DNA from 2 places in the Peribacillus sp. NPDC097295 genome. Region 2 is predicted to be linked to the other one. Evidence: riboswitches for the same ligand, from Rfam matches in the RefSeq annotation. Region 2 holds a riboswitch; the other holds the start of a gene.
The links. A riboswitch is a leader RNA that binds a small molecule or an ion and turns the genes downstream of it on or off. The one in region 2 is predicted to bind FMN.

Region 1 (16,153 bases), on a different contig from region 2:
CCACACCCAAAAGAGTCTGTTCGACTTCATCAAACGTGAAGGTGTCAGCAGATGAGAGCTTATGTGCGATTTTCGTTTCAAATTCTTCAATCGGGATCATGAAGAACAGGTCATTTAACCGTTTTGCCGTTAGATTATTATTTGCCTGCCACTCCCAGGTATCATATTGACGGACCAATTCCACGAATTCAGCGAAGATTTGTGATGGTTCCAACCATTTTTGATCCACCGCATATTGATAGAATAAAGACGTCGCTGCCGTTTGTTTCCCATCTTCCTGTTCCACCGTAACCGATGCCCAGTCATGTTCATTCAAATGCAATGCCGATTTATGATGGTCGATTAAAAGCGCATGACCTCCATCTTCAACGAATTGTGTTATCAATTTTTCATTATCTTCATTTACCGAAAGATCGGTAACGATCAATGTATCTTCGATTTTTGCCTGTTCAAGATATGCTTCTACATTCTGATTAAGGCGGCCGATGGAATTGTAACTGACAACCACGTCTTCCCCGAATGCAAGCTTCGCTACGATTCCGCAGCCGACACCGTCTAAATCATTATGTGTAAAAAGATAGTACACATAAACCCCTCCTAAAAACTGATATATTTACTTTTCCCTAAGAAATGATTTTCAATTGCAATCTTTACAATTGTAGCATAATCACATCCGACTATTTTAACATGGTTCCACCCAAAACCGCTGTGAACGCAAAAAAAATCCGCACTTCCTCATTTTTTTCCTTTATTTCTTAATATTTACATCGTAATATAGTTAAGTTACTAAATAGAAATCGAGGTATGACAATGTATCAATTCAGATCAGAAAGTGCATCAAGAAAAATTATTAATAACTCAAGACACTCAGCCATCCTTGTCTTCACATACTTCATGATTGCTGTAGGTCTCATATTTTCATTCACCGTCGGAATTCCACCGCTAAACATCGGAATCCTTGCCCTTATCAGTATTATCCCTACCATTGTGGCAGCCATTTTGATTAAGCAGGATAAATGGACACTCGTGGTTCCCTATATTTTTGGCATTATGATCAGTCTTTTATTTGCGGCGATCGTCATTCAATCAAACAGCCTTTTTTCCCTGAGCCTGTTATTCATAGGACTTCTGTTTACATCCATTTACTATGATTATTATCATGTCATTTTGTACGTGGTCCTGTATTCTTTGTTCCTGACTTATCTGTTATTATGGTCGGAACCCTTTTCCGATAATATATCTGATCAAGGTGGTTCGATACTTGGAATCATACTTTTATTTATTTTAACGGCCGTTCTATCCATCATTTTTAGTTTAATCGGAAGTGTATCCATTAATGCAGCCTTGGCAGCGTTGGCAAAGAGCAGACAGACAGAAGCCGAGACACAAGACATGCTTGATGAAATCACCAAATCGGTACGTGGATTGACTGACTTTTACAATGAGCTTCAAGCAAATGTCCGAGTCACCGGCAATATTTCTAAGGAAATTACGAATGCCTTCATGGAAGTCTCCAAGAATATTGAGTCCCAGGCATTAAGTGTCAACGAGGTGAAAGATTCCATCGATTCATTCGATGGCGAAATCCAGAAAGCCACCCATGCCTCCGATCAAATGAAAAGCCATACGATGGAAAATGAAACAAGTACCAAGGACGGCCGCCAGGCAATGGTTGCCCTTGCCCAAGATATATTATCGGTTGGGGAAAAGGCTAAACAATCAGCCTTCCTCATGGAAGAATTGAATCAGCAAAACAAACAGATTCAAACGATTTTGGCAACAATTGAAGATATTTCCGAACAAACGAATTTAATTTCCCTAAATGCATCCATTGAAGCCGCGAGAGCTGGAGAACATGGAAAGAGCTTCGCCGTGGTTGCAGATGAAATCAGGAAGCTTGCTGTGAACAGCCGACAAGCGACCAATCAAATACAACAAATCTTAAACAATATCTCTATTAAATCGAATGAAGTCACAGACGGAGTCAATCAAAGCTTGGACGTTGCAGGCATGATAAAGAAAAAATCGGTCGATGTCGAACATGTTTTCAAAGAGATGGAAGGAAACACGCTCCAAGTCATGGAACAATCGATCAACCTTCAAACCATGCTTCAGGCTTTGACCCAAAATTCAAGTGCGGCTACAAGTGAAGTCACCACTGTCGCCAGTATCGTAGAAGAAAATGCCGCTTCCCTTGAAGAAGTCGCGGCGAGTGTGGTGGATCAAAATACACTCATTAACCAAATGGAAAACAACTTCACCAGTTTTGAAGAACTATTGAAGAACCTGAAAAAGCTAATAGTCACCGAAAAATAAAAAAAGCCGCAGATAGGATTCCCCTATCCGCGGCTTTTTGGTCTTTTACTGTTCAATCAGTTTTCCTAAGTTGGCCATTTCTATGGCACTAACGGCAGCTTCGTACCCTTTGTTGCCTGATTTAGTACCAGCGCGTTCAATGGCCTGTTCGATGTTTTCGGTCGTCAATAATCCGAAAATGACCGGAACACCTGTATCCAAGGCAACGGAAGCCATGCCTTTCGCCGCTTCATTGCAGACATAATCATAATGCGTAGTGGAACCTCTTATGACCGTCCCTAGCCCGATCACTGCATCGTATTTGCCTGTGTTCACCAGCTTTTTGGCAATGAGCGGCAATTCGAATGCTCCTGGCACCCAAGCGATGTCGATGTCATCTTCGTCCACACCATGACGTTTAAGACCATCCATTGCCCCACCTAATAACTTGCTTGTAATGAACTCATTGAATCTTCCGACCACGATTCCCACTTTCAGTCCTGATCCGATTAATTGTGCTTCGATAATTTTCCCCATGTCTAATTCCTCCTCAGTTTATAAACGGACGTTACGCGTTTTGAATGTATATGTGTTCTTGCAATGATTCCTTTTGTTTACGGTACTTTACCAAGTCCGCGATCGTAATGAATGTAAGGCCAAATTTTTCAGCGATTATTTCCAGGTCGGATACGCGTGCCATACTTCCATCTTCATTCATGATTTCACAAATGACACCTGCAGGAGCAGCCCCACATAATTTGGCCAAGTCCACTGATGCTTCCGTATGTCCGGTCCGGCTCAGCACACCCCCGGCTTTCGCTATTAGCGGGAACGTATGGCCAGGGCGTTGAAAGTCCTCGGCCACCGAATCTTCCTTCAAAAGCTCCAGGATGGTCAACGAACGTTCGAACGCACTGATTCCTGTAGACGTACTTTTGTGATCCACACTGACGGTGAATGCCGTCCCATGATGGTCGGTGTTATCACTGACCATGGGGTGCAAATCCAATTTTTCCGCCAATTGTTCGGTAATGGTCGTACAAATCAGACCACGGCCATGTGTTGCCATAAAATTGATTGCTTCTGGTGTCGCTTTTTCTGCCAGCACCACGAAATCACCTTCATTTTCGCGGTCTTCATCATCGGAAATAATGACTACTTTTCCAGCCTTCAAATCTTCAATCGCTTCTTCAATTGTATGGAACATCCTTTACACCGCCTTTTATTAAAATCCATGTTCAGATAAAAATGCTAAGTCCAGACCTGGTTTTGATTCGCTTTTTTTCATTTGATGTATAATATATTTTCCTAACATGTCGTTTTCAATGTTCACGATATCGCCTGACGCCTTTCTGCCCAATATGGTGTCCTGATGGGTCAAGGGTATGAGTGATACAGTCAATAGATTTCCCTCAATGCCGAATATCGTCAAGCTTGTCCCGTCAATGGCGACAGATCCCTTTGGAATGCAGTATGTACTGAGACCTTCTTCCAATTGAATCACGTAATACACCGCATTTTCTTTTCGTTCCTTTTTCAGAATCGTGCCCGTTCCATCGATATGACCTGAAACGAAATGGCCCCCGAAACGTCCCTGAGCACTCATCGCCCGTTCAAGATTCACCTCTGAACCAGGCTTTACTGTCCGAATCGATGACGCTTTTACCGTTTCCGGCATCACATCGACCGTAAACAAACTTTTCGTGAAAGAAGTCACCGTCAAACAAACTCCATTAACGGATATGCTGTCTCCAATGTGGACATCTTCAAGGACTTTCTCAGATTGAACGGACAATTGCATACTGCTTATTCCTTTTTTTATGGAATGAACAGTACCGATTTCCTCGATGATTCCAGTAAACATAGTTTTCCCCCTTTTATAAACATATAAAAAACCCCTTAGGATGACCTAAGGAGTTAGCAGGAGAAATGAGTGAAAAAATTGTATAGCTAATAAACCCATCATTTCAACATTTGAAAAAATAGGCATACGTATAGCATACACTTGGGTTTCACACGTCCTTCTCCCATCCAGACTGTACTGTCGGCTTTGGAATCTCACCAAATCCTGCCTTTATCAGGCTCGCGGGCTTAGAATTGCTTCATCACCGCCGGTTGGGATTTTCACCCGACCCCGAAGGACTAACTAATATTATGAATCTTCATTTAGTTTAACATCCTAAAGCAACGATGTAAAACTTCCATCCTAAAATGAACCTATAGTTGCAAGCACATAGTACAGGAAAGAGGTTGATCACTATACAAAATTACTATTACCTTTTTTGTTAGGGAAATCCTACTTCAAAAATCGTCAAGGGTTATTGAAATCTGTACAAATTAGTTCTTTTGTCTTTCCTTCCCTACATCAAAAGCAATGGGGTCCTAGGCAAAGATGTTTTATGTTATAGTAATTGGAAAATTTAGAATAAAAGAGGGGTTTTCATGGCAAACACAAACCTTTTAATGGTTCAGCACAGTCATATGGAAAGTGAACGCATCATATTACGTCCTGTTTCGCTAGATGACGCAGAAGATATGTATGAATATACATCTGATGAAGAGACGACACGTTTCCTTTATGACCAACATAAAGATTTGAACCAAACCAGGAACTTCATAGCAAATTATTTCTTGGAAGAGCCTATCGGCAAATACGCAATCGTGTTAAAAGAAAACAACAAAATGATTGGGGCTATCGAATTCAGAGTGCATGAATCGAGCAAATGTGGAGAACTGGGTTATACTTTAAACCGAAATTTCTGGGGAAAAGGTTATATGACTGAAGCGGGAAAATCAATAATGGAATTAGCCTTCCATGTACTGGATTTGGAGCGAGTATTTGCTGAATGTGATGTGATAAATGGTGCCTCCGGGAAAGTATTGGATCGCTTAGGCATGAAGTGTGAAGGGATTCACCGTAAAAGCCACATGACGAAGGGTACATTACTAGACAGCGCCTATTATTCCATATTAAAAGAAGAATATGGAACCCCCGAAAAAAAGGATGAAGCGGTTGTTAACGCTAAATCCTAATTCCACTAATTAATTTAATACCTTTAAAGGACATTGCTGCAATAAAAGTAGCAGGGTCCTTATTTTTTAGACGTGTGTACCTTTATCCCTTTACAGATCCTGTACCATCTTTTCTCCACTAATAAGATTCCTTCCTTCCGATGTGCTAAAAAAGGTTATCTCTGCAATTTATGAGGAATAAGATAATATGTCCCAATTACTATCAAAGGAGGAAGACAGATGCTTATTGTACTTATCAATCTTGTTGCCTATCTGTTCGTCATCACGATGAATTTCCTGGCTAATTACCTTCCCTTCAACGGCCAAACCTCAGGGGAAGTTTCTGGGAAACTGGACGTTCTTTTTACCCCAGCCGGCTATGTATTTTCGATATGGGGATTGATTTATTTTCTTCTTGCCATCTGGGTAGCCAGACAGTTTATGGGCAAACACAAAAAAAGTCCCGCATATATGGTCTCTTTCCCTTGGTTCGCCTTAAGCTGTGTATTAAATGGAGCCTGGCTTTTGGCTTGGCATTACGAATACTTCCTGTTATCCGTTATCATCATCATTACACTTTTACTGACCTTGATTGTCATTTACACAAACATTATAAAAGTGAGGCATGCCTTTCTCGACTTGATGCCCTTTTCCTTCTATCTAGGATGGGTAAGCGTTGCAACCATCGCGAACATCTCCTACTACCTGACCTATATTGGCTGGGATGGATTCGGGATTTCCGACGTGACATGGACGATTATTCTGTTACTGGTAGCCACAGCCCTGGCATTTCTTTTTGCAGTCAAAAATAAGGACTGGTGCTACCCGCTTGTCTTCGTCTGGGCCATCATCGGAATCGGCGTAAGGAACAGCACGCCCCATCCGACAATCACCACCACATCCTATATCCTGGCAGGCATCATCCTGATCCTATCCGTGACTGTCCTCATCAGGAACCGCGGGAAATAATCCCGGAAATAAAAGGGGTCAGACCCCTAAAATGCCTGTTCAAGGTCAGACCAGATGTCATGCCAGGATTCTAGGCCGACGGAGAGTCTTATGAGCTGGTCGTTGATGCCCATTTGCTCTCTGGATTCTTTTGGGATGGCCGAGTGTGTCATCGTGGCGGGATGCTGGATCAAGGTTTCGGCATCTCCTAGGCTGACGGCGATCTTGATCAGTTTCAAGTTATTCAGGAATTTTTGGGCATCCTGTTTTGTCCCATCCATTTCAAAGGAAATCATGCCCCCACCGGATTTCATCTGTTTTTCCGTAATCCGATAATCTTGTGATTCTATGTCACCTGGGTAATAGACGGCTTTAACCTTCGGGTGTTCTTTCAGCTTGCGAAAGATTTCCGTTGCATTGGCTGTGTGGCGATCCATCCTGACTGGCAATGTTTTTAAGCCGCGCAGCAACAGCCATGCATCAAATGGCGAAATAACCCCTCCGATATCCTTCTGCGTCGTCATAGCTACTTGATTAATAAATTCCCTTTTCCCGACAATAAGGCCCGCCACGACATCGCCATGCCCACAGAGGTACTTCGTCGCGCTATGAAGGACGATATCACAGCCAAATTCCAGCGGTCGCTGTAAGTATGGAGTGGAGAACGTATTATCGACCACGACAGGCACACCATTCTCCTTCGCAACTTTCATGACCATTGCCAAATCTATCATCTTCATCGTGGGATTTATCGGCGTCTCCACGTAAATGCAAGTCGTATTCGGACGAATCATGCTCCTTACCTGTTCCTCTGTCTCCATCTCACAAAAATCATGGGTGATCCGGTATTTTTCTTCCATCAGCTGAAGGAGGCCGAAGGTGCAACCATATAACCCTTTCGAACACAAAATATGGTCATCCGCTTTGGTCAAAGCAAAAAGAACCGCCGAAACGGCAGCCATCCCTGAACTAAAGGCAAGACCCGCTTCCCCGCCTTCCAAGGCCGCAATCTTCTCTTCAAGTACCCGGACCGTAGGATTTCCAAGCCGCGAGTAAATATATCCATCTTCTAACCCAGCAAACCTATTTTCCCCTTGTTCGGCCGTATCGAAGGTAAACGTTGAAGTTTGAAACAAAGGTGTGGTCAAGCTTCCCAAATGCTCTTTTGAATCATATCCTTCATGAATCACTGCGGTTTCAATATGCTTATATTTCTCTCCCATACTAACTCCCCCTATCTCCTGACTATATCTATCATATGTTAAAAAAACTAATTTTGGAAGCGTTTTCAATATAAGCGACAATCCATCTGAAATACTAGTTTATTAGTTCACTAATTCTAATTCAAACGATTAAATCTTAAAAAAAAGAGACAGCCTTTATGGCCATCTCTATTCTTCCTGCCTATTCTTCTACTACGATGTTTCCACCATAGAAATCGACCTTCGTTAAGGGGATTTCAAGTTCGCGAGCCATTTTTTTCAACTCCCGCTCTTCCCGTTCCGTCACGATCGAGATGACCGTACCATCCGCACCCGCACGTCCCGTTCTGCCAGACCGATGAACATATTGATCAATACTTTCCGCCATATCAATATGAACGACAGCCGTTAGTCCCTTGATATCGAGTCCGCGTGCCGCCACATCCGTTGCGATCAACATCGGTGATTTTCCCGAACGAAGCTTACGCAACGCTTTTTCACGATCGACTTTATTCGATTCACCGTGAAGGACTCCCATTTCAATGCCTTTATAACTTAGCTTTTCATGTAACACGCTAAGCTCGGCAATATCGTTTAGAAAGGCCAAAGCCTTCACATCTTTCAGTCTTGTGATTTTCTCCAGGATCTTGGACTTTTCACGTCTTTCGACTACAAAATAAAGATGATCGACTTTTGACTCCATTTTCTCACTTTTGTCGACCTTGATCAATTCAGGTTCATTCATGAAACCTCGGGCCACTTTTTCCGTTTCTTCAGGAAGAGTTGCCGAGAATACCATGATTTGGCGATCCTTAAGCGTTGTTTTGATAATATTGTTAATCGTTTGCATATGCTCGGGAATGATCAATTGATCGCCTTCGTCGAGTACGATCGTTTTCACTTCATGCATCTTCAATTTCTTTTGGGCAATCAGTTCATAGACACGGCCCGGTGTTCCCGCAATGACCTGTGGATGCTTCTTCAGTTTATCCAACTGACGTTTCACATTGGCACCACCGATGAATGCTGCTCCAGAAATACCGCTTCCTTCTGACCAAATCCGGACTTCTTCATTGATTTGCATCACCAATTCACGTGATGACGCCAAGATCAAGGCTTGGGGGGATTTTTTGTCAGGATCTATTTTTTCAAGCAATGGCAGTAAATACGCAAGTGTCTTTCCCGTCCCCGTTGGAGATTCGGCCATGATGTCTTTTCCCTGTGCAATGACAGGAATCGTTTTCGCTTGAACTGGGGTAAGTTGTGCAAAGCCTGACTTTTTCCAGACCTCCTGGATAAATGGCTTTCTATCGTTCACTAATACTGGTAATTCGCTCATATCGTTCTCCTTTAATAAAAAAACTTTTCCTATTCTTTATAGTACCATTTGTTATAGGGTAGTAGCCAATGGAATCCTAATTGTCACGGTCGTCCCTTTATGTTTTTCACTTTCAAACCGCATCTCACCTTTTAGCCGGTGAATGATCTTCTGACAGATGGTAAGCCCGATTCCCGTTCCCTTTTCTTTTAACGAATAAAAAGGTTCACCGATATGCTCCAAGCGCTCTGGCTCCATCCCGATTCCATTATCTCTCACAATGACCAAAGCATGCTCATCCATGATTTGCAGGGATATATCAATTTTACCATTCTCACTAACAGCCTCAATGCTATTCTTGATAATATTGATGAATAGCTGTTTCAGCTCCATCGAATCGGCCATGACTGATACCGGGCAGGTCTCTTTCACTTCTATATTCATTTCAATACTGTTGAAATTCGTTTCAGCTTTCATGAACGTATATACTTCCATCAGACATTCCTCAAGATCAAGCAGATGGAAGATGACATCCTGTTTCTTCCCTAGGACAAGCAACTCGCTCGAAATAATATGGATTCGGTCAATTTCCTTCAACATGATATCAGTGTGCAATGGATTCACTTCTTTAGTCATGTCCATTAATTGCACAAACCCTTTTAAGGATGTTAGTGGATTTCTTATTTCATGGGCAACGGCTGCCGAGAGATGCCCAATGACGGACAACTTTTCAGACATGAGCATCAATTCCTCCTCACGTCGTAAATCGGTGATGTCCCGAAAGATGGCATAAATTCCAAGCAGCTCTTTATGTACAATGATCGGTAAAAAGGTCACACGCATGATTCTTTCTTCTTCCATCACATTCTGAAGGTTCATCTCAAACTTGACCGCTTCCCCTTCAAGTGACCTTGCGAAATATCTTCTTTCACTTTCACTCACATGTATGAGATGCTCCACATGCTTTCCTTTTAGTGTCTCACTTTGAGCACCTAGTAATGTTTCAGCTTTCGGATTAATCGACACGATTCGTCCTTCCAGATCCAATTCGAGAACACTATCAGGGTTATGCTTGAACAAGGATTGATATTGCTCATCCTTCAAATTGAATTCCCTTTGTGAGTCCAGCATTTTCCCTGTCCAATACCGGGTGATGAGATATAGAATAACCCCGGTTATCAAGATGTACACCCACCCTTTTGAATGCTGGAACATCGCATATGTCTGAACATTCTCTTTCGCTTGGCTCATTGATATATAATCCGTAACAAAAATCCATATTGCCCCTGTAATCATATAAATAATAGCTATCTTACCTGCAACTTTATGTGAATGGTTCATTGTTTATCCTTTGTAGTAGATTTTTGAGTTAGTATTACCAACTTACTCAAAAAAAGTCCTTATGTTCTACACATAAGGACTTTACAGCTAGTATAGCATGTTTCTCTTATTGCCTAAAACGCCATTCAGCCATCTCTTTCAACAGGGGAACGTTTATGATAGGTTTTTTACAGCCTGATTGAAATCTTCCTCTATTTCTTTAGAAGGCTTCGTCGATAACAAACTGAAAATCACGACGGCAAGCGTACCTGCGATAAAGCCAGGAATAATTTCGTAGACTTCCGCTAACTTGTCGATGGATTCCCATACGATTACCGTTACCGTACCGACGATCATGCCTGCCAGCGCTCCCCACTTTGTCATTCTTCTCCAGAATAAGCTTAGTAAAATGACAGGTCCGAATGCCGAGCCGAAACCTGCCCAGGCATACCCAACCAGCTTTAGAATAGTACCGCTCGGATTGAACGCCAAAGCAAGGGCTATCACAGATATCAATAATACTCCCAACCGACCGACCAAGACTAGTTCCTTATCGGATGCATTCGGACGAATAAACTGTTTATAGAAATCATCCGTCAACGCACTCGCCGAAACCAACAGTTGAGAAGCGATCGTGCTCATAACTGCGGACAGAATCGCTGCCAGTAAGAACCCCGTAATTAAAGACGGGAAAAGCTCTTTCGAAAGGATGATGAACACAGACTCTGCATTCGCTTCTCCTAAAGGCGCATTTGTTTTGTTGAAATAGGAAATGCCAACCAATCCCGTGAACATGGCACCTACAATGGCAAAAACCATCCAACCCATGCCAATTCGGCGGGCACTCTTCAATTCTTTCACGGATGAAATCGCCATGAAGCGAACGATGATATGCGGCTGACCAAAATAACCTAGCCCCCAAGCCAGTAAAGAAATGATTCCAATTGTCGACATTCCTTCAAACGCATGCAAAAGGGTCGGGTCAATCGACTTTATTTCAGTAAAGGTAGGCGTCCATCCACCTATATTTACAATTGTGACGACAGGAACTAAAATTAAGGCAATGAACATGATTGTTCCTTGAACAAAATCCGTCCAACTTACTGCAAGGAAACCACCGAATAACGTATAAAGAATGACGACACTCGCCGTCAGCCAAATCCCATATCGGTAATCCAGGTTAAACGCCGTCCGGAAAAGCTCCCCGCCAGCTACCATACCGGAAGATGTGTAAAAGGTAAAAAAGATTAAAATGACTAAAGCTGAAACCACTTTTAAAATTCGGGAATGATCTTTAAAACGATTCCCCAAATAATCTGGTATAGTTATAGAATTATTTGCTATTTCCGTATATGTACGAAGTCTTGGAGCAACAAATAACCAGTTTAGATATGCGCCGACTGACAATCCGATGACAATCCACCCTGCACTTAAGCCATTCAAGTACATGGCACCAGGAAGGCCCATCAGTAACCAGCCACTCATGTCGGAAGCACCAGCGCTTAAGGCGGTCACAGCGGGACCCAAGTTTCTTCCTCCAAGCATGTAATCCGTTAAGTTAGCGGTCCTGCGGTATGCCAGATAACCGATTAACAGCATGCCTGCCATATAAATGACAATTGATACTATTGCTCCATATTCCAAAGATTCATCCCCCATTACTTAAGGCTCTTCCTTAAAGAAGGCCCATTTTATTAAAGTAAGCTTATCAGAAAAAAAAACATAAGTGTAGTTCTTTCTAATTGCCAAAACTATTAAAATCTTGAATTAATAGACTATTGAGATAAAAATATAATTTCAGATTAAAAGGAGACGATATCATGCAACCTTATACCAAACAACTGGACGGGATCTTCCCATCCGTTTGCTCCCTTGATTGCCCCGACCAATGCGGCTTACTCCTTCACAAAAAAGACGGAAAAATCATAAAAGTCCAGGGTGACCCCAATCATCCGGCAACTAAAGGTAACATTTGCAATAAGGTCCGGAACATGACAGCCCGCCTATATGACCCGAAACGACTTCAGCAGCCATTAAAGCGAATCGGCCCTAAAGGGAGTGGCCAGTTCGCCCCAATCAGCTGGGATGAAGCGATTGATATGATCACTTCAAAGTGGAAGAACTTGATTGATCAGCATGGCCCCGAATGCATCCTTCCCTACAGTTTTTATGGAAACATGGGGAACCTAAGTGCAGAAGGCATGGATCGACGTTTCTTCCATAGACTAGGCGCAAGCAGGCTGGAGCGTTCCATTTGTAACGCAGCCGGCTCTGTCGGCTACCAATATACGATGGGCGGTTCGTTCGGAATCGATCCGGAAGAAACAATTGATACAAAACTTTTCATCATGTGGGGCATTAACGCCGTGAGCACAAATATGCACCAGGTGACAATTGCCCAGCAGGCCCGGAAAAACGGCGCCAAGGTGGTGGTCATCGATGTCCATAAAAACCAGACCGGAAAGTGGGCTGACTGGTTCATCCCCATCCTGCCCGGTACAGATGGTGCACTGGCCCTTGGCATCATGCATATCTTATATGCCGAAAATCTGGTCGACCAGCTCTTCCTGGACACCTATACCGTGGGCTCTGACGAATTACGTGAGCATGTCCGCCAATATGACCCGGCAACCGTATCAACGATCACCGGCATTCCCCTTGAAGACCTTTATACATTAGCCCGGATGTATGGCCAGACGAAACCATCGTTCGTTCGAATCGGCAACGGCCTGCAACATCACGATAACGGCGGCATGGCTGTTAGGACCATCGCCTGCCTTCCCGCTCTTACCGGTCAATGGACTATTAAAGGTGGTGGTGCCATGAAAGGAAACTCTGGTTATTTGGCCTTTAACACCCATGCCCTGCAGCGTCCGGATCTTTTGCGAAACAAAGCCACTCGCACCATTAACATGAATCAAATCGGTCAAGTCCTTTTAGCAAAGGAAAATCCTGTTCGCTCCTTATTTGTATACAGCTCCAATCCGGCCCTTGTCGCTCCCAATGCCAACAAGGTTAAAGAGGGCCTGATGCAAGAAGACCTATTCACGGTCGTGCATGATTTATTCTTAACAGAAACGGCACAGTTTGCCGATTTGGTCCTCCCTGCCACTTCCTCCTATGAAACGGAGGACTTTTATACTTCCTACTGGCATAATTACGTACAAATTCAAAAGCCAGTCATCGAGAAGTATGGGGAATCGAAGTCTAATGTCGAATTATTCAAACTGTTAGCCACCAAAATGGGCTTCGAGGAACAAGCTTTTCAAGATTCAGAGGAAGACATGATTCGACAAGCACTTGATTTTCCCGAGAATCCGTATTTAAAAACCATCACCTACGAAACTCTATCCGAACATCAATTTGTGAAAGCCGATATGCGACCGATCTTCCCAGGAAAGTTGCCGACACCGAGCGGCAAAATCGAACTCTATTCCGAACGGATGATCCAGCATGGATATGAACCGTTGCCAACCTATAAGCCCATCACGAAAGACAGCGACCTTCCATTCTTATTCATACCGGCACCGAACCATAATTTCCTGAACTCTACTTTTTCGAATAACGAGAAACATATTTCGATGGAGAAAGAACCGAAACTGCATATGAATACGGAAGATTCGTTAAAATTAGGCATAACAGACGGTGATATGGTCCGTATATGGAACGAACGCGGTGAATGTGTATTAAAAGCCGTGCCTGGTGATAATGTCCTCGAAGGCGTCCTGGTTAGCCAAGGGCTTTGGCAGAGCACCCCTGGGAAAAAGCAGCACATCAATTCCCTCACGCCAGACCGGCTCTCCGATATGGGCAATGGCGCCGTCTTCTTTTCCGGCCGTGTCGATGTAGAAAAAGTACGGTAAATGACGATTGTTGTTCTCCTTAAATTTTTAATTTTCACGTTTCCCGGGAAATATGCTCGATATTTGTTATATTCACTCGACCTTTACACAGAAAAACAGAGTACCCCATAACGGTACTCTATTTTTCTTATTTTAGTAGATAACATAGATAACAGCAAAAGCCTATTCGAATTCATTCAAGACATAGGCCAAGTTTTCACTCACATCACTTGCAAGCAGACTAGCTTTCGCTCTTGTTTCGTTCCAGTGCTCCGCGCTCATCCCGTGACAGTATACAGCATTGGCCACTGCCGCTTTCTTATCTTCATAATACGAGGTGAACGCCAGGAGCATCCCTGTTAATGTATCACCTGTCCCGCCTTTGGCAAGGCCATCATTGCCAGTCACATTCACCAATACATCCCCATCTGGAAATGCAATCACCGTATTTCTTCCTTTTAGTACAACAGTGACGTTATTGGAGGTGGCGTATTCTACAGCGAGGCGCAGGCGGTCTTTCTGTATATCCTTCGTCGGAATCCCCGTCATTCTACTGAACTCACCAGGATGTGGTGTCAAAATTGTCATCGCTTTCCGATTAGGATAACTGCGTTTTTTAAGAGCCCCTGCGTCGATGATGATCGGCAGGTCACTTTTCAATAATTCGTTTAACGCCCGGTCAATCATTCCCTCATCATCCAATCCCGGTCCGATTGACACGCTCTTCATCCCTTTAGGCATTTCTCCATCTGCTATTTTTTCCAGTCCACCATGTAAAAAAGTACATTCCGGCACCCGTCCCGCTATGATTCCTGAAGCGAATCTTGTCGTCGCCACCGTCAGTTTTCCTATTCCGCTACGCATAGCTGCCAGGCTAGCAAGCATGGCACTTCCCGGCATTTCGTCCGTTCCCGCTATCAACAGTCCCGTCCCGAAGGTGCCCTTATGTGAGGCGGCGTTCCGTTTCGGGAAACTTTCAGCCACATCCTCCTTGGACCACACCCGCCAATTGGAGGTCTGCGGTAAACCGATATCAAGCACTTCCGTCTGACCATAATATTCAGCACTTCCATCCAAAAATGACGATGGTTTATACCCATGAAGGATATATGTTTGGTCAGCTCTTATTGCCTTTTCCACCTCACCAACATCCGCCAAAATGCCTGTCGGGATATCGACGGCAATCCGGAAAGCCGGCTGTTCATTCATCCAGTCAATCAAACGTACGATACTGTCCCGCATTGGCAATCTCGCTCCGGCGCCAAGCAATGCATCTATCAACACATCATATGTCCCACCTATTTCCGCTACCTCGAATCCGCACTCGAGGTAATAGTGATAATGCCGCTCTGCCGTCTCGGAAGCAGGTTTCCCTAATGGGATGGCAAGTTCACACGTGTATCCATGTTGCTTTAAATAGCGGGCGAGAACCACTCCGTCCCCGCCATTGTTGCCTTTCCCCGCCAAGATCAGAACCCGTTGCTTTTTGCTGACTTTTTTCACGACGCTCCCGAATAAAGCCCGTCCCGCATTTTCCATCAACGTAAACGTATCAAGACCCTTTTCCGCTGCCATTCGGTCGGTTGTTTTTATTTCCTCTCCTCGGTAGATAAACAAAACATACACCAGCTTTCTATAAAGTGAACCCTACTAATTCTAGTATCTCCCCCATTTATCCAGAAAAATCAAATCATCCATCGAACGGCGCTTTTCCCAATTGGCCGTTTCAAGAATCGGTTTATCGGGATATTGATCAGTGTAGCCGATCGACATCAGCGCAACAGGCTCGACGTGTGGCGGAATTTCCAAGATATCGCGGATGTCATTTTTCTTATAAAAGCTGACCCACCCCATCGCCAACCCTTCCGCACAGGCGGCTAACCACATATTCTGAATGGCACAGGCTGTTGATAGAATATCCGTTTCAGGGATGGAGTTTCGCCCCAACACATGTGACCCTCCCCGCGTCGGATCACATGTCACACAGATCGTATAAGGTGCTTCCTTCAACCCTTCTACTTTCAAACTAAGAAACTTGTTTTCTTTTTCGCCCTCATAATGAACGGCAAGCGCTCTTCTCTCTTTATCTGCGGCCCAGGCCAAACGCTCTTTAATTTCTGGATTCGAAACGACGATGAAACTCCAAGGCTGCATGAACCCAACTGACGGGGCATGATGTCCCGCTTCCAAAATCTTATGCAAGGTTTCCTTTGATA
Region 2 (16,153 bases):
ACAGTTCGTGGTGGTATTTAATCATCATTGCGATGTTGGGCACATCGCTTCTGATTGCTAGTATCGATCGTTTTTTCCCATTATACAGATCCTTAAAGAAACAAGGAATCACTCGTCATGATGGATTTATGAAGCGACAAAGGGTATCGGGAGTAACGAAGCTTGATGGTCACGATGTGAATTTGGAAGAAGTAAAAGAAAGTCTGAAAAAGCAACGTTATCATATACGTGAAGAAAACGGGAACATTCTAGCTGAAAAAGGGCGTTTTTCAAGATGGGGACCGTATGTCAACCATATCGGACTTATCATTTTTTTAATTGGGGCTTTACTACGCTCCGTCCCTGGTATGTATATTGATAAAGTGCTTTGGCTACGAGAAGGTGAAACAAAAGAGATTCCTGGGACACATGGGGAATATTATCTCAAGAATAATGAGTTCAAATTAGAAGTGTATGATAAAGAGAATGAAGATGACGAGCAGTTCAGCGCCGCGATAGATAAAACTGGTACGATAGCTAAGACCTTTGAAGCGGATGTAACATTATTCGAGCGTCGAGATGAAGGGTTGCCAGGTGAGAAAGTGGAGCTCGATAAAATCAAAGATTTTAAAATAAAAGTGAACGAGCCATTGAAACATGATCATTTTGCTTACTATCAAGTGGATTATAAATTAGATGAACTTAGTACCATGTCCTTTCATTTAATTGATAAAGAAACAGAAGAGAAATTTGGAAATATGACCGTGGATTTAAATAATCCGCAAAAGACCTATCAATTGGATAAAGGGTATTCAGTCGAATTAATGAGTTATTTCCCCGATTTCGAATTTGATGAAAACGGGAAACCTATTACCATATCGAAAGTTCCGAATAATCCAGCATTTATCTTTAAAATGAAGACGCCAGATAAACCAGATGGGGAAGTCAGTTTTGTAGCGATAAAAGAGACGGTGGAACCAATGGGAGAAAATACATATAAACTGGCATTTGCCGGAGTGGAGACGAAAGACGTTACAGGTTTAACAGTGAGAAAAGATTTAACCCTATGGATTCTTTTCACCGGTGGAATCATATTCATGATAGGTGTTGTCCAAGGTTCATATTGGAATCATCGTCGTATATGGATTAAACGGAAAGAGAATGAAATAATGATCGCCGGCCATACAAACAAAAACTGGCACGGCATTAAGAAAGATATAAAAAAAGCGATAGAGTCAACACCACTTTGTGAACCAACAGATTTACTAGAAGAGGAGAAATCTTCTAATAAGGGGGAAGTTTTAAATGGCTGATTTGAGTGGGAATTTATTATATGCAGCCTTCTTTTTATATCTGATTGCGACCTTTATATTTGGTGGGTCGATAAAGGATAAAAGAGGAGCAGAGGAGAAAAAACAAAATAATTGGGCAAAATTAGGCATCACCCTGACGATTTTAGGTTTTGCCGCACAGGTAGGCTATTTTATTACAAGATGGATTGCAGCGGGCCATGCCCCTGTAAGTAATTTGTTTGAATTTACGACCTTCTTCGGAATGATGATGGTCGGCGCATTTATCTTGATCTATTTTCTTTATAAAACGCCAGTACTTGGATTGTTTGCCTTACCCATTGCTTTATTAATCATTGCCTATGCAAGTTTATTCCCTACAGAAATATCGCCACTCATCCCTGCCTTACAGAGTGATTGGCTTCATATTCATGTAACTACTGCTGCTGCAGGACAATCTATTCTAGCCATTAGCTTTATCGCCGCTATCATTTATCTGGTTAAATCGGTAGAACAGACACAAGCAAGCAAACGGACATTTTTTCTTGAAATCATTATGTATACGTTAGTCAGTACACTTGCGCTTGTCATTGTATCCTCCACTTTCTCCATGATGGATTATAAAGCTAGTTTTGATTGGGTTGATAAAAAAGATATGGCAGCCAAACAGGAATATACTCTTCCTGCCTTGGTAGGTCCTCATGAAGGGGTAATGATCGAAAAAGATCAATTCCAACCATTGGTGGAGATGCCTGCAATTATCAATGCGAAAAAACTGAACACAGTCATTTGGTCGATAGGTGCAGGACTTGTTTTATATGGTTTAATAAGGTTGATTGCTCGGAAAAGAGTGGGCGCTCTAATAAAACCGCTTGTTAAAAATGTTAATTTGAACTTATTGGATGAAATCAGTTACCGTTCCGTTCTTATTGGATTTCCAGTCTTCACACTAGGGGCACTTATTTTTGCGATGATTTGGGCACAAATTGCTTGGACACGCTTCTGGGGCTGGGACCCGAAGGAAGTATGGGCACTTATTACCTGGTTGTTTTATGCAGCGTTCTTGCATCTGCGGATGTCTAAAGGTTGGCAGGGAGAAAAATCAGCATGGCTTGCCGTTATCGGTTTTGCCATTATGATTTTCAATCTGATATTCGTCAATTTGGTAATTGCCGGTTTGCATTCTTATGCCTAATTAACTATAAAGGGGGTCTTTTGTTAGTGATGTCGAAAAAAGATTTATCGATATCGTCTACAATTGACCTCTCTTTTTTTCTGTTTTTTTCATTTATAATTCCCAAGTATTCGAGTGAACGTTACAAGTTATGTTGGAATCATTGTGACAATATAGTGAAAAGTTAATGAAAGGGGAACGGATATAGCTATTTATCTGCATTTGCTAAGAAATAATATTAGTCATACATGCATTGATTTTGTAAAATAAACGATAGGAGGCTGGTTACATAATGTATAATGCAATTAAAATTCTTGTGGTGGATGATGAGGAAAGAATCCGCCGCTTGCTAAAAATGTATTTAGAAAGAGAAGACTATATAATCGATGAAGCCGAAAACGGAGATGTCGCTTTAACAAAAGCTCTCGAAAATGATTATGATTTAATCTTATTGGATATTATGATGCCTGGTAAAGATGGAATTGAAGTATGTCGTGAGTTAAGAGAGAAAAAAACGACACCTATCATCATGCTGACCGCTAAAGGTGAAGAAGTCAATCGAGTGCAGGGATTCGAAGTGGGGACTGATGATTACATAGTCAAACCATTCAGTCCGCGTGAGGTAGTATTGAGGGTTAAAGCACTTTTGCGCCGTTCTTCCAACGTAAATTACATGCAGACCGAAACGTCAGCAAAAGATGTGATCGTCTTTTCCCATCTAACGATTGATAATGATGCCCATCGTGTACTGGCGGATGGAAAGGATGTTTCGCTTACGCCTAAAGAATATGAATTATTATACTTCCTAGCGAAATCGCCCGATAAAGTATTTGATCGAGAACAGTTGTTAAAAGAAGTGTGGCATTATGAATTCTTTGGAGACCTTCGAACTGTTGACACGCATGTCAAACGCCTGCGTGAAAAGTTAAACCGTATATCCGAAAATGCTGCTAAGATGATTGTCACTGTTTGGGGCGTCGGGTACAAGTTCGAAGTAATAAACGACTGATGTTATGGGGCAGTGTTGTTGGTAAGCTTTGGGCAACGATTCTCTTGCTTGTCTCTTTTGTGTTGATGGTTTTAACAGTACTTCTAGTTGAATTCTTTGATAATTTTCAGATAGAAAATGTCGAGAATGATTTAACCCAAATGGCACAGCAAATCATTACAGTCACGAATGAACATGGAGGCAATGGGGACGATGTTCTGCAAATTGCATCTGAGTTAATAGGCGATGAAACAAAAGTCATCATATTGAATGATGACAAGATGGTCTTTTCATCGGATGATGAAAATGGCATTAATATAACTTCTGAATTCTTTATGGAAGATCCCGAATTAATCAAGGTGTTTACAGAGGGGAAAACTGTAAAAAAAGAAATGATGCTTCCAGCAAAGGGGCAAGGCACTGAACCATTGTCAGCATTTATAGTGGGAGTGCCACTCGAGTTCAATGGACAGCAAGACGAATTCTTTTTGATTCAGTCATTGGAATCGACGAAAGAGACAACTAAGTCCACTACGCAATTCATTCTCTTAGCTGCAGGAATCGCCATCATTTTGACGACCATTTTCGCTTTCTTCTTATCAACAAGAATCAACGCACCGCTTGTCAAAATGAGAGAAGCTGCATTGGCCATAGCTCGTGGGAAATTTGATACTAAGGTTCCCATTCTCACCCAGGATGAAATTGGTGAATTGGCCATTGCATTCAATCAGATGAGAAAACAGCTAAAATTCAATATGAATGCTCTCAGTCAGGAAAAGGAGCATCTTGCAAGCATTTTAAGCAGTATGGCAGATGGTGTAATTACATTTAATAAAAGTGGTACGATCTTGGAAACGAATCCTCCGGCTGAACGTTTCTTGCAAGCCTGGTACTTTGAAAAAGGTTATAACCGGGAAGGCAATCTGGATGTACCATCCGTGCTGATGAATCTATTCGATGAATCTGAGTCTTTTGATAAGGAACAAGTTGGTGAAATTACTTTACAGGGAAGAAATTGGGGTCTGATAGTCAGTCCTTTATATTCAAATGCGAATAATATCCGCGGAGCTGTGGCTATCATTCGTGATATGAGTGATGAAAGGCGCATGGATAAACTCAGGACGGACTTCATAGCCAATGTGTCCCATGAGTTGAGAACTCCGATTTCGATGCTTCAAGGCTATAGTGAAGCGATTGTAGATGATATAGCAGGCAGTGAAGAAGAAAAAATGGAAATGGCTCAGATAATTTATGATGAATCCTTAAGGATGGGACGCTTAGTTAATGACTTATTAGATTTGGCCAGATTGGAATCAGGTAAAATGAACCTTAGTTATGAGCTGATTTCTATCTCTCCATATTTAAAAAGGATTACAAGTAAGTTTCAAGGACTGGCTAGAGACAAAGGGATAACGATTACGACACATCTACAGGACGACGGAATCACTTGGAATTTCGATCCTGACAGGATTGAGCAGGTCTTGACGAATCTTATTGATAATGCGATTCGACATACGCCGGCAGGCGGGAAAATCGATGTCCAGCAAAGAATGAGTGATCGCAGAGGGTTGATTATAGATGTGACGGATTCCGGTTCAGGCATTCCGGAAGAAGATTTGCAATTCGTCTTCGAGAGGTTTTATAAAGCAGACAAAGCACGTACCCGTGGCCGTTCCGGTACAGGATTAGGCCTGGCCATCGTTAAAAATATCATAGATGCACATGATGGATATATTTCGGTGAACAGCCTACCAGAAAAGGGAACAACATTCAGCTTTATTCTACCTCGAATGATGGAAAATGCTGAATGAATGTCAGGTAGATTGGCAAAAAATCTTGTTACATGAGAAACGGGGTGGGCAAAGGCAATTGGATTTCCAAATTGCCTTTGCCCATTTTTTCATTTATTAAATCCGTGAAAAGGAAAGGACCTTGTTCAAGAAGCCTATATCAGGGGGGAGTGGAGGCTTGTAATCATTCTGGGATAAAAGTAGTGAAAAATATGGATGAAATCTGACCCTATTGGAAGAGATTACAGTTCCGAATGCTCCTAACGAAGTTTCATTCCCATTCAGAAAGAAAGAAAGAGGGTGCACCCGAGATGATCGGGTGCACCCTAAAGGCTTATAATGAAATACGGGCCATGAAAGTAATTTCTTGAGTTTCCTCTAAGTATTGCTTCATATTATCCTCTAATGGTTTATCAAAGCTTAAAACCATGATGGCTTCCCCGCCAGCTTCTTTTCGACCTACTTGCATAGTCGCGATATTTACTGCGTGATCACCAAGGATCTTGCCTACGTTACCGATTACCCCTGGTTTATCGGTATGTTGGATATAAAGTAAATTAGGTTCAGGGTGGAAATCGATTTTGAAACCGTTCAGATTGACAATCCGAGAACCATAGTTTTCAATATGAGTTCCACTAATCGTTAGTTCACGAGTGTCACCTTTTACTTTCAAGCTAATCAGGTTTGAATATCCTAGGGAGTCAGTAGAAACTTTTTCTCCGATGGTAACTCCTCTTTCTTTGGCAACCAATAGCGCATTCACCTCATTGACTGAAGCATCGACTCTCGATTTGAAGAAGCCTGATATTAGACTTTTTGTTAAAATGGCTGTATCAAAGTCCAAGGAGTCCCCTGCGTAAGTAACGGAAATCTCTTGTATGCCTTCTTTCATGCATTGAGAGGCAATGGAACCCATTTGTTGGACTAGTTGATAGAACGGCTGCACCTTTTCAAAGACTTCTTTAGAAATGGCTGGAAGGTTAATCGAACTGGATACTGGGTTGCCTTCAAAGTAGGTTAATACTTCTTGTGCAACTTGAACGGCTACATTTAACTGGGCTTCTTTGGTGGAAGCTCCCAAATGGGGAGTAGCAATGACGTTATCAAGTTCAAGTAATTTGTTGCCAAATGGTGGTTCTTCAACGAATACGTCCATCGCAGCTCCAGCTACATGTCCTTGGACGATCATCTCGTATAAATCATCTTCATCAAGTATTCCACCGCGTGCACAGTTTAGTACGTACACACCTTTTTTACAGGTAAGTAGTTTATCTTTATTGATTAACCCTCTAGTTTCGTTCGTTAGAGGCGTATGTACAGTGATTATATCTGCTTTAGGAAGCAATTCATCTAAAGGCAGGGAGGTTACAGCCATCTTTTTTGCGCGATCGGCAGTTAGGAATGGATCAAATACAATGACTTCCATACCAAAAACCTTGGCGCGTTTGGCAAGTTCCCCACCAATACGTCCAAAGCCTATAATACCTAGAGTTTTCCCGCGAAGTTCCGTTCCCGTGTACGAAGAGCGTTTCCATTCTCCATTTTTAAGGGAAGCATAAGCTTGTGGAATATGGCGCATCAAAGAGGCCATCATGGCAAAAGTATGTTCAGCTGTGGAGATTGTATTGCCATCAGGTGCGTTTACCACGACAATGCCCCTTTTGGTGGCAGCCGGGATGTCAATGTTATCAACGCCGACACCTGCGCGTGCAATAATCTTTAATTGAGGCATGCGATTCATTAAATCTTCTGTAACTTTTGTTGCACTTCTTACAAGAATCGCATCAATTTGATCAAGTTCGTTTGCTGCTTCTTCTACAGTCTTTTGAATAAGAAGAATATTGGATGCCTCTGAAAGCGGTCCGAGTCCTTCTGGTTTAATGGCATCTGCTACTAAAATCTGATACACGTGTAAACACCTTCAATTCTCTTAAATTTCAGTTAATTTTACAATTGAACTAGCAAATATGTCAATTTAACATTTCGTTTTGTAAGCGCTTTTAAAAAAGTTAGCCTTGTAAATTATCCGGTAAAATCAGCAATGGTAAGGGCTTTTTCCGTCAATCGTCTATTAATAAAAAATTATTTTCGATAGTGTTAAACGAGATAAGGATTTAAGCCAGTTTTGTTTAAAATGGTTATAAATGACATCACTTAGTGCTGATTAAACTAAAGGTGAGGTAAAAATACTATTCAAAAAAAGAATAATCATTTATAATGAAAATTGTAAAAGAAATTTTATAGGTCTATCTTCGGGGCGGGGCGTAATTCCCCACCGGCGGTGATGAAGAATATTTCTTCTAAGCCCGCGAGCCTTTAGGGGCAGGATTTGGTGAGATTCCAAAGCCGACAGTATAGTCTGGATGGGAGAAGATGGAGGTTCCTGATTGCGTTCAAACAGTCAAATGCTGAACGTTTGTTTGATGAAACCTTTAATTTATCCCTTTAATTCTGTCGGAATTAAAGGGTTTTTTATTGAACATCGACATGATGAAGGATCCCTTACCTCTTTTTCACGGTAGATCAAGAAAAAGAAGGAGAGAGAGCTATGAAATCGAATAATATTAAAAAAATGGTCACGCTTGCAATGTTTGGAAGTCTGTCGTACTTACTTATGCTTTTGAATTTCCCATTTCCAGGATTTCCACCTTTTCTGAACATTGATTTTAGCGACATTCCTGCGCTGATGGCCGCATTGATTTATGGACCGCTGGCAGGGATATTGGTTGAATTCCTGAAAAATCTACTGGATTTGGTCATGACAGGAACCGATACTGGGGTACCGGTAGGACATATCTCCAACTTTATAGCGGGAATAATATTCATTCTGCCAACTTACTATGTATATAAAAACATCAGCTCTAAAAAAGGGATGACGTTTGCTTTGCTAGCCGGGACAGTTTCTATGGCGCTAGTTATGAGTGTCCTAAACTATTATGTCTTTTTACCGGCATATACGTTCTTTATGGGATGGGATGCAATGACGGCACCGGAGTCCAGGAAATTCGTAACAGCGGCAATACTTCCGTTTAATGTAATTAAAGGATTGCTTATCACTTCTGTTTTCATGCTATTATTCGTTAAACTTCAAGCATGGATCAATAAACAAGTTTTATATAAAAATGCTTAAAAATAAAAGAGGTAGAAAAAACCAGATATCCTGCGTTTTTTCTACCTCTTTCTGTATGAAGGTACCATTAAAGAAAAAAGCCATTCTCATAATGAAAATGGCTTTTTGACCTATTCGAATTTAAGGGCGTCGCCTTCAAATGATTCATCCGCTACCTTAATAGAATCCGTTGGACAGCCTTCAAAAGCATCCATCATGTCATCTATAAGAACATCTGGGATTTCAACGATTCCTTCGTTATCGTCTAGCGTAACAAATGCAATTCCTTCATCATCATAATCGTAGATATCCGGTGCTGCCGCTCCACAAGCTCCACAAGCGATACAGGTTTCTTTATCAACAATAGTAAATTTAGCCATGATTAAAACCCCTCCTAAGTTGATATACAACTCATAACCTTTTTAGTATAAATTATTATCTCTTCCTTATTGTAAGACCGAATGCCGAACTTATCAATAGAAAATGTAACGATAGTATGGCATTACATGGAATGTCAACAAAAATTATTGGAAGATTTTCATTATAATGTGTTCTCATTCGATAGGTTCACACAAATATCAATGCGAATTTGACATAAAAAAAACGGCGGTTTTTGAAGATTTTTGTTACAATATAATTGGATAAATGGAACAAGGATGTGAGCTTCATGAACAATTATCTTCAAGCAATCATTTTAAATGCGATAGAAAAATTTCAAGGTGAGCGTTCCATCTTCGCTATTTATCATATGCTACAGGGTAAAAAATCGTCCCAGACAATCCAGGATGCACATTTATTTGGATTAACGAATATTTTTGGGACTGTCCCTCGTTTTACCCGTGAGCAGTTAATTCAAAACATAAGATTGTTCATTGAACTGAAGTTAATCGACGCAACAGGAAATGACGATGTTTATATGATTAGTGAACAAGGAAGGAAGGCATTGAAGGCCTATTTCATAAAATGCCCGCTTCCTACTTCCCTGAACGGGTGGAAATACCAAAGCATCACTCAAGATTTTTGGAGAAGACTAACTTTACTTATTCAAACTATATCCCATATTGTCCACAATGAAAGGTCATTCTATCCGATACAACAAAATCAACAAATACAGGAATTCGTAAAGGGATTTTTATCTACCAATCGACAAAATCGGGAGTTAATTGCCCAACATCTTTATGAGGAACTTGTAACACTTTTGGAGTTACAAAGGGAGTTGAACCGTGATATTTTTGTCTTGAAAATTACGGGAGTGAATCGCATTGGGCTTACGTTTGAACAGATTGGAAAAAGGAAAGAGGTCGATGAGTGGTATGTGCAGTTCATTTTTCTCGAAACACTGCATCACATGCTCATGGAAATTTCAACGGTAAGTGATTACCCTCTATTGGCCTCACTGATCGTTGACTGGAAAAATGGTGGGAATCTTCATATGACACAATCCACCCAAATGACTCTGAACTATATTCAGGCAGGGAAAACGATATCTGAAATTGCAGAAATCCGTCGTTTAAAAGCCAATACGATTGAGGATCACCTTGTGGAAATCGTCCTATCGGATAAAAGCTTTTCGATACAGGATTATGTTTCAAACGAAGCTGAAAACCAAATCATTACGGTCATCAAAGAACTTAAGACAAGAAAGCTGAAGGCTATCAAGGGAGCAGTTGATAATGACCAAATCAGCTTTTTTCAAATCAGGCTTGTACTTGCGAAAATAGGTGATAGAGGATGAACTTGAATTCAGTCTTGAAAGAAAAATTTGGATTTGACAATTTCCGTCCTGGGCAGCAAGAGGTGATTCAATCCTTGCTTGAAGGGAACCATACTTTGGCCATGCTTCCCACGGGATCAGGTAAATCATTATGTTACCAGCTTCCTGCTTACCTTTTCAATAAGACGGTTATCATTGTTTCGCCCTTATTATCATTGATGCAGGATCAGGCAGATCAGCTCAAAATGAGAGGGGAAAAAAGTGTATTGACCCTCAATTCTTTTCTGAATCCGTATCAAAAAAAACAGGCTTTTGAACGTTTGCATACGTATCGGTTTATATTCTTATCCCCCGAAATGCTTGGGCTAGATAATGTGATTCAGTCCTTGAAAGCCATCGATATTGGTTTGTTCGTCATTGATGAGGCACACTGCATTTCTCAGTGGGGGTATGATTTTCGTCCGGACTATTTGAATTTGGGAGAAGTAAGACAAAAGTTAAATAACCCCCTAACGCTAGCTTTGACTGCAACTGCAACAAAAGAAGTGCGTCAAGACATCATCGGGAAATTGAATATCACTTATGCCAAAGAAGTCATTTCATCTGTTGATCGGGAAAATATTTCCATACTCGTAGAAAACTTAGCTGATTATCAAGAAAAGCTTTTCCGTGTACTTTCATTGGTAAGGGAATTTCCAGGTAGTGGTATTGTTTACTTTTCTTCGAAAAAAGTAGCGGAATCCGTCACGGAATTTTTACAGGATAATGGGGTCAGTAGCGTCAATTATTATCACGGTGGTATGGAACAGGAACAAAGATTGCTTATTCAGCAGCAATTCATCTTAGGCCAATTAAAGATCATTTGTGCGACCAGCGCTTTTGGAATGGGAGTCAATAAAGCGGATGTTAGGTTTGTCATTCATTTTCATATGCCCTCCACCATGGAATCATACCTTCAAGAAATAGGTAGAGCGGGACGTGACCAAAAACAAAGTGTTGCGGTATTATTATACTGTGAAGGAGATGAAGGGCTTCCTTTGCATTTATTGGAACAACAACTTCCCACTGATAGCCAAATCGAAGCGGTTTGTTCGTATTTAAATGAAGTGAAAAGATCCGTTGGCGATTTAACCCTTTCTGAAAAAGAACAGCTTTTCCAACGTTTTTCCTTAACTGATATACAGTTTCGTTTCTTTACACAATTTCTGAAGGATAACAATCCGCTGTTTCATATGGATGCGATGAAAGCGTATTGTCAGACTAGAAAAATACAGAACCAAGCTAAATTGGGCGTGTTTTTAAATTGGCTTCATACAAAATTGTGTCGGCGTTTAGGGATTTTGCATTATTTTGAGGAAGAGCAGCAGAAAGTGAATCCCATCTGTTGCGATTGTTGCGGGATAGGTGTAAAAAACATCCTGGATGTATGGCCTGCAGTAAGGGAACAACAGGTTAATACGTATTCAACCTGGAAAGAGGAATTAGCTTTTGTTTTATTGGATAGGGATATTAAAGATGAAAAATAAACAGGCTGAATTAATAAAACAGCTTACAGATAAACAACTACTCTCTAATTTATTCCTGACCCAAATGATTATCTTAACTGTTGCTTTTTTTTTAGGCGTAATCTTATTTAAAGATTTTTCTGCTTTTCTTAATTTATTTAACTTTAATGACATGAACATTTTGTTAGTGGGTGTTCCTGCAGGGATATTAGTGGTTATGTTTGATGTGAGTCTGATGAAAGTGACACCGGCTTCCTATCAAGATGATGGTGGGGTCAATGAACGTATTTTCAGAAGTTTACCTTACTTTATGATTTTCATTGTTGCCTTAGTGGTGGCGGTTAGTGAGGAAATATTATTTCGAGGAGTTATCCAGACCCATATAGGACTGCTATGGACGAGCCTTATATTTGCGGTTGTTCATTATCGATATTTATTTAATTGGTTTTTATTTTTGAGTGTCATGGTTCTAAGCTTTTTTATTGGGTTCTTGTTTGAATGGACCCAAAATATTTTAGTGACAATCACAGCCCATTTTTTAATAGATTTTATCCTTGGGATATTAATAAGACGTAAGTATGAAGCTGGGATTAACTGAAGAAGGCGGTGACTTAGATGAGTCGTATAAAAGAGAGTGAAAAAGATCAGGCTGGAGAACTTCGTACGCGAGTCGATCGTCAAAAGGCGAAGTCATCTCTGCCAAAGAGAAGTGAAATTCATCAAAATAAAAAGAAAAAAAGCAAAGCGAAGATAAAATTTCCCATGATTAAATTATTATCGCTATTTTTCATCTTGCTTCCTGTGGGGTTTTATAGTCTTTATACATATCTTCAAGATAGACCTGAGAAGGATACAAAAAGTAGTGAAGTGGTGAATTTTAGTGATGGGGAAGAAACGATAGAAGAGACGGTGCCGACCACTGCGACGGCCGGAGATGTGAAGGAAAAGGAAGAAAAAGACTCTGATAAGCTTAAAGAAGAAAAGCTGCAAGAGGAGAAGGCTGCAGAAGAGAAAGCGAAGAAAGAGGCAAAAGCTAAAGAAAAAGCTAAGGCAAAAGCGAAACAAGAGGCAGAAGCAAAGGCCCAACAAGAAGCGGAAACGAAAGCCAAAGAGGAAGCAGAAGCAAAGGCCAAACAGGAAGCGGAAGAGAAGGCTAAGCGGGAAGCAGAGGATAAAAAAACTTCTGACGGTGCTACTTCCCAATCGGATAGTGACAGCTATAAAGTTGTATATCATACGGTTCAGGGAGAGGAAACACTATTCCGAATTGCCATGAATTACTACAAGTCACAAGAAGGAATCGCGTTAATTCAGGAATGGAACGGCCTGAATGGGAATGAGATCTCCAAGGGACAAGTGTTAAAGATTCCCTTGAAAAAATAAAAGGTATGAGCACTCTGTCTCTAAAGTTGACAGGGTGCTTTACTTTCCAAAGGTTTAGGTCATTTAGATAGTAGAAAGGCAGCTTTATTTATCATTTTTTTCGAGACAACCTCATATCATGACTTGAAGGATATGAAGGAGGCGGAAGAAAAAATGGAACCGGCAATCATTTTACTTGATGATAAAACCGATCAGGCAGCAAAACAAATGTTACAGAACGTTGTGGTCCGCAAAAAAAAATTCGAGGCTCTCAAAAAGAAGCACATTCATAGTTTATGGGCAACAATGATCATTGTAGCTCTTTTTTTGATATACCTTTATCTATATATAGTTGTTCCTTATTCATACTCCTTTTTTAAGATGTTCAGTATCTTTGTTGATGATTTTAAACATTATCTATTTTTAGCTGCAGCCGCAGGAATATATGGTTATATGATGATGATTAAAAACAAAATGGATAAGGCAGAGAAGGAATTTCAATTGCTTCGCTGTGAAATCATCAATAAAAGCAAACAACTATGGGAAAAAGAGGAAGAATGGAAAAGCCGGCATAAGGTATTTGATATGATGAAGAAGAATTATGACATTAACTTATTTCATGAAAATAAATAAAAACTTACTTGAGAATATTTAATTGAAGGCAAGGTTTTATAATTAATTTAGGATGTTATTTGGCAATTGAAGAGAAAGAAGGTTTAGTGGAAGATGGTTCTGGCATATGGATTGTTAGGTTTGATAGTGCTTCTATTCTTTTTGGTTGTTTACATGTGGCGAGTGGCTAATCAGGATAGGCTGATTATTCAAGATTTATATTTTAACGATTTTCCGGAAGGGTTTGGGGAAATTCGGATTTTTTTCATTTCCGATATACATCGGAGAACCGTTTCGGATCGTCTAATCACGGATGTCATAGGTAAAGTGGATTTAGTGATTATCGGAGGGGATATTCGGGAAAGTGGAGTTCCTTTAGAGCGGGTCGAAAAAAACATCTTGAAATTGAAGGGAATTGGTCCTTTATATTTTGTGTGGGGAAATAATGATTACGAAGGGGATTTTCACGAGTTGGATGCTGCGCTCTTGAAACATGGGGTCAAGATCTTGGATAACACCTCCGTTTCGTTCGAGTCGAAGAAAAGTGAGCATCTCGCCCTCTTAGGTATAGATGATATATCTGTAGAAAGGGACAGGCTCGACCTTGCTCTGTCGGATTGCGGAAATGAGCACTTCCGGATATTGATCAGTCATAACCCGCTAGTGAAAAATCAAATAAAGTCAGAACACCGTATTAATCTCGTTCTTTCAGGACATACCCATGGAGGGCAGATTCGTTTATTTGGATTTGGTCCATATCGTTTGGGAGGCATCACAAAAGAAGGGGAGTGTATGTACATAACGAGTAACGGATATGGGACAAGTACGGTGCCCTTGAGACTCGAAGCGAAGCCGGAAACCCATTTGTTTACATTGAAAAAAGGGGAAAGTACAGGATTTGGGGACGCTTTAGAGAAGGTTTATTAGGCTAACAGCTAAAATGAGCATATTTGAATTTTACAGGGTGGAGATAATCCACTATAATTTCTACAAATGATGTTCTGTTATTGGAGGCCTTGTTAAATTATGCAAGAAGGTAAATATAATATAAAGGCGGTTTCTAAACTGCTAGGTATCCAGCCTGGTACTTTAAGGGCATGGGAAAGACGGTATCACTTCATTGAACCCATCAGGAATGATTCAGGTCATAGATTGTATACGGAAAAACATCTCCATATCCTAAAATGGCTAATCAATAAAACGAATCAAGGGTTTACAATCAGTCAAGCTGTATCGTTGCTTGAGAGCTCTGAAAAGATAGAGGGCGAAGCTTATGAAACAAAGCAAGATAATGACCAAACGGTTAAATTAGCTAATGAGTTGCTTGAGGCGCTCTTAGACTTCGATGAAAATAAGGCTCAAACGATCATTAGTCAGGCTTTCAGTATGTATACGATTGAACATACGGTAGTTGAGATACTCGGAGGCATTCTTGTTCAAATTGGTAACAAATGGGAAAGTGGAGAAATCACTTCGGCTCATGAACATTTTGCTTCCTCCATTCTCAAGGCCAGAATCAGCTCCATCATGCATACCATTCCGACAAGCGGTTTGTTACCTAAAGCATTAACCGTGTGTGCGCCGGGGGAAAAGCATGAATTTGGGTTGTTGATTTTTACTATTTTCCTAAAAAGAAAAGGATATGAAACGATTTATTTAGGAGAATCGATTGCTGACGAGGATCTCTTTATCGCATTGAATATAATTAAACCAGCTTTTCTCTTCATGTCTTGCTCGCTTTCTGGGAATCTCCCTGGAACTTTAAAGTTGATAGAAGAGCTTTGGCAAGAGTTCCCTGACCTGAAGGTGGGGCTTGGGGGAGAAGCGCTGAATCATATGTCGGAGGATAACCGAAAGAAGTTCAATCATGTTTTAATTGGCGGCATCCAAGCCGATTGGACTAAATGGTTGAAGTCTTAATTCATTCCTCGAAAATAATGGATATGCACCTTGAGACCAAGTCTTCATATGATGTATGAAGATGGAAACCAGGGGGCATTTTTTTATGAAGTTGGAGCGATTAACGAATAATAAAATCAAGATATTTCTGACCCTTGATGATTTAATTGATAGAGGCATTACAAAAGAGGATATCTTAGGGAATTCCTTGAAAGTGCACAAATTGTTTCAAGATATGGTCGAGGAAGCATGTGAAGAACTCAGTTTTAAGATGAGTGGTTCTATTGCCATTGAAATTTTTTCTTTGCCTGCTCAGGGTTTGATCATCATTGTAACGAAAGATGAAGAAGAATTATTTAATGAAGAAGAGTTCCTTGATCTACAGGTGAAAATCGATGAATCGCCCCATATTCTCTATGTTTTTCACGATTTTGAAGATGTAATCCAATTGTGTCACCGCTTGACTTTTCAAGGTATGCTTAATAGCTCTCTTTATTTTTATGAGGGAAAATATTATTTATTGATTGAAGACGTGAAGGATGCTACTTATGAAACGGTTATCTCTTTAGCGGCTGAGTATGGTCATGCATCGACGCTGACATTATACCGCATTAATGAATATGGGACCCGTTTGATCGCAAAGGAAGCCATACATGCTTTAAGCACGCATTTCATTTAGCCTAAAAGGGGAGACAGGGCAGACACTTCTAATATAGCTGAACACGGTTTGCC

Region 1: another riboswitch for FMN. It lies ahead of ribE (riboflavin synthase); the one in region 2 lies ahead of ACIQXN_RS09530 (ECF transporter S component).

The regions. Positions count from the first base shown of each region.
Region 1 is NZ_JBIWCW010000005.1:201,227-217,379, forward strand. It holds gene ACIQXN_RS11700 (DHH family phosphoesterase) at 1-586, opposite strand, end outside; gene ACIQXN_RS11705 (methyl-accepting chemotaxis protein) at 811-2,316, shown strand; gene ribH (6,7-dimethyl-8-ribityllumazine synthase) at 2,362-2,832, opposite strand; partial or broken gene ribB (3,4-dihydroxy-2-butanone-4-phosphate synthase) at 2,894-3,502, opposite strand; gene ribE (riboflavin synthase) at 3,521-4,159, opposite strand; FMN riboswitch at 4,311-4,441, opposite strand; gene ACIQXN_RS11725 (GNAT family N-acetyltransferase) at 4,738-5,328, shown strand; gene ACIQXN_RS11730 (tryptophan-rich sensory protein) at 5,548-6,276, shown strand; gene megL (methionine gamma-lyase) at 6,303-7,478, opposite strand; gene ACIQXN_RS11740 (DEAD/DEAH box helicase) at 7,660-8,796, opposite strand; gene ACIQXN_RS11745 (ATP-binding protein) at 8,848-10,116, opposite strand; gene putP (sodium/proline symporter PutP) at 10,270-11,754, opposite strand; gene ACIQXN_RS11755 (molybdopterin oxidoreductase family protein) at 11,916-13,958, shown strand; gene ACIQXN_RS11760 (NAD(P)H-hydrate dehydratase) at 14,121-15,563, opposite strand; gene bluB (5,6-dimethylbenzimidazole synthase) at 15,594-16,153, opposite strand, start outside.
Region 2 is NZ_JBIWCW010000004.1:183,090-199,242, reverse strand. It holds gene resB (cytochrome c biogenesis protein ResB) at 1-1,292, shown strand, start outside; gene ccsB (c-type cytochrome biogenesis protein CcsB) at 1,285-2,463, shown strand; gene ACIQXN_RS09545 (response regulator) at 2,735-3,451, shown strand; gene ACIQXN_RS09540 (ATP-binding protein) at 3,448-5,241, shown strand; gene serA (phosphoglycerate dehydrogenase) at 5,555-7,129, opposite strand; FMN riboswitch at 7,465-7,599, shown strand; gene ACIQXN_RS09530 (ECF transporter S component) at 7,769-8,350, shown strand; gene ACIQXN_RS09525 (ferredoxin) at 8,461-8,709, opposite strand; gene ACIQXN_RS09520 (YpbB family protein) at 8,997-10,064, shown strand; gene ACIQXN_RS09515 (RecQ family ATP-dependent DNA helicase) at 10,061-11,569, shown strand; gene ACIQXN_RS09510 (CPBP family intramembrane glutamic endopeptidase) at 11,559-12,146, shown strand; gene ACIQXN_RS09505 (LysM peptidoglycan-binding domain-containing protein) at 12,164-12,931, shown strand; gene ACIQXN_RS09500 (YpbF family protein) at 13,085-13,543, shown strand; gene ACIQXN_RS09495 (metallophosphoesterase) at 13,637-14,449, shown strand; gene ACIQXN_RS09490 (MerR family transcriptional regulator) at 14,549-15,442, shown strand; gene ACIQXN_RS09485 (genetic competence negative regulator) at 15,528-16,100, shown strand.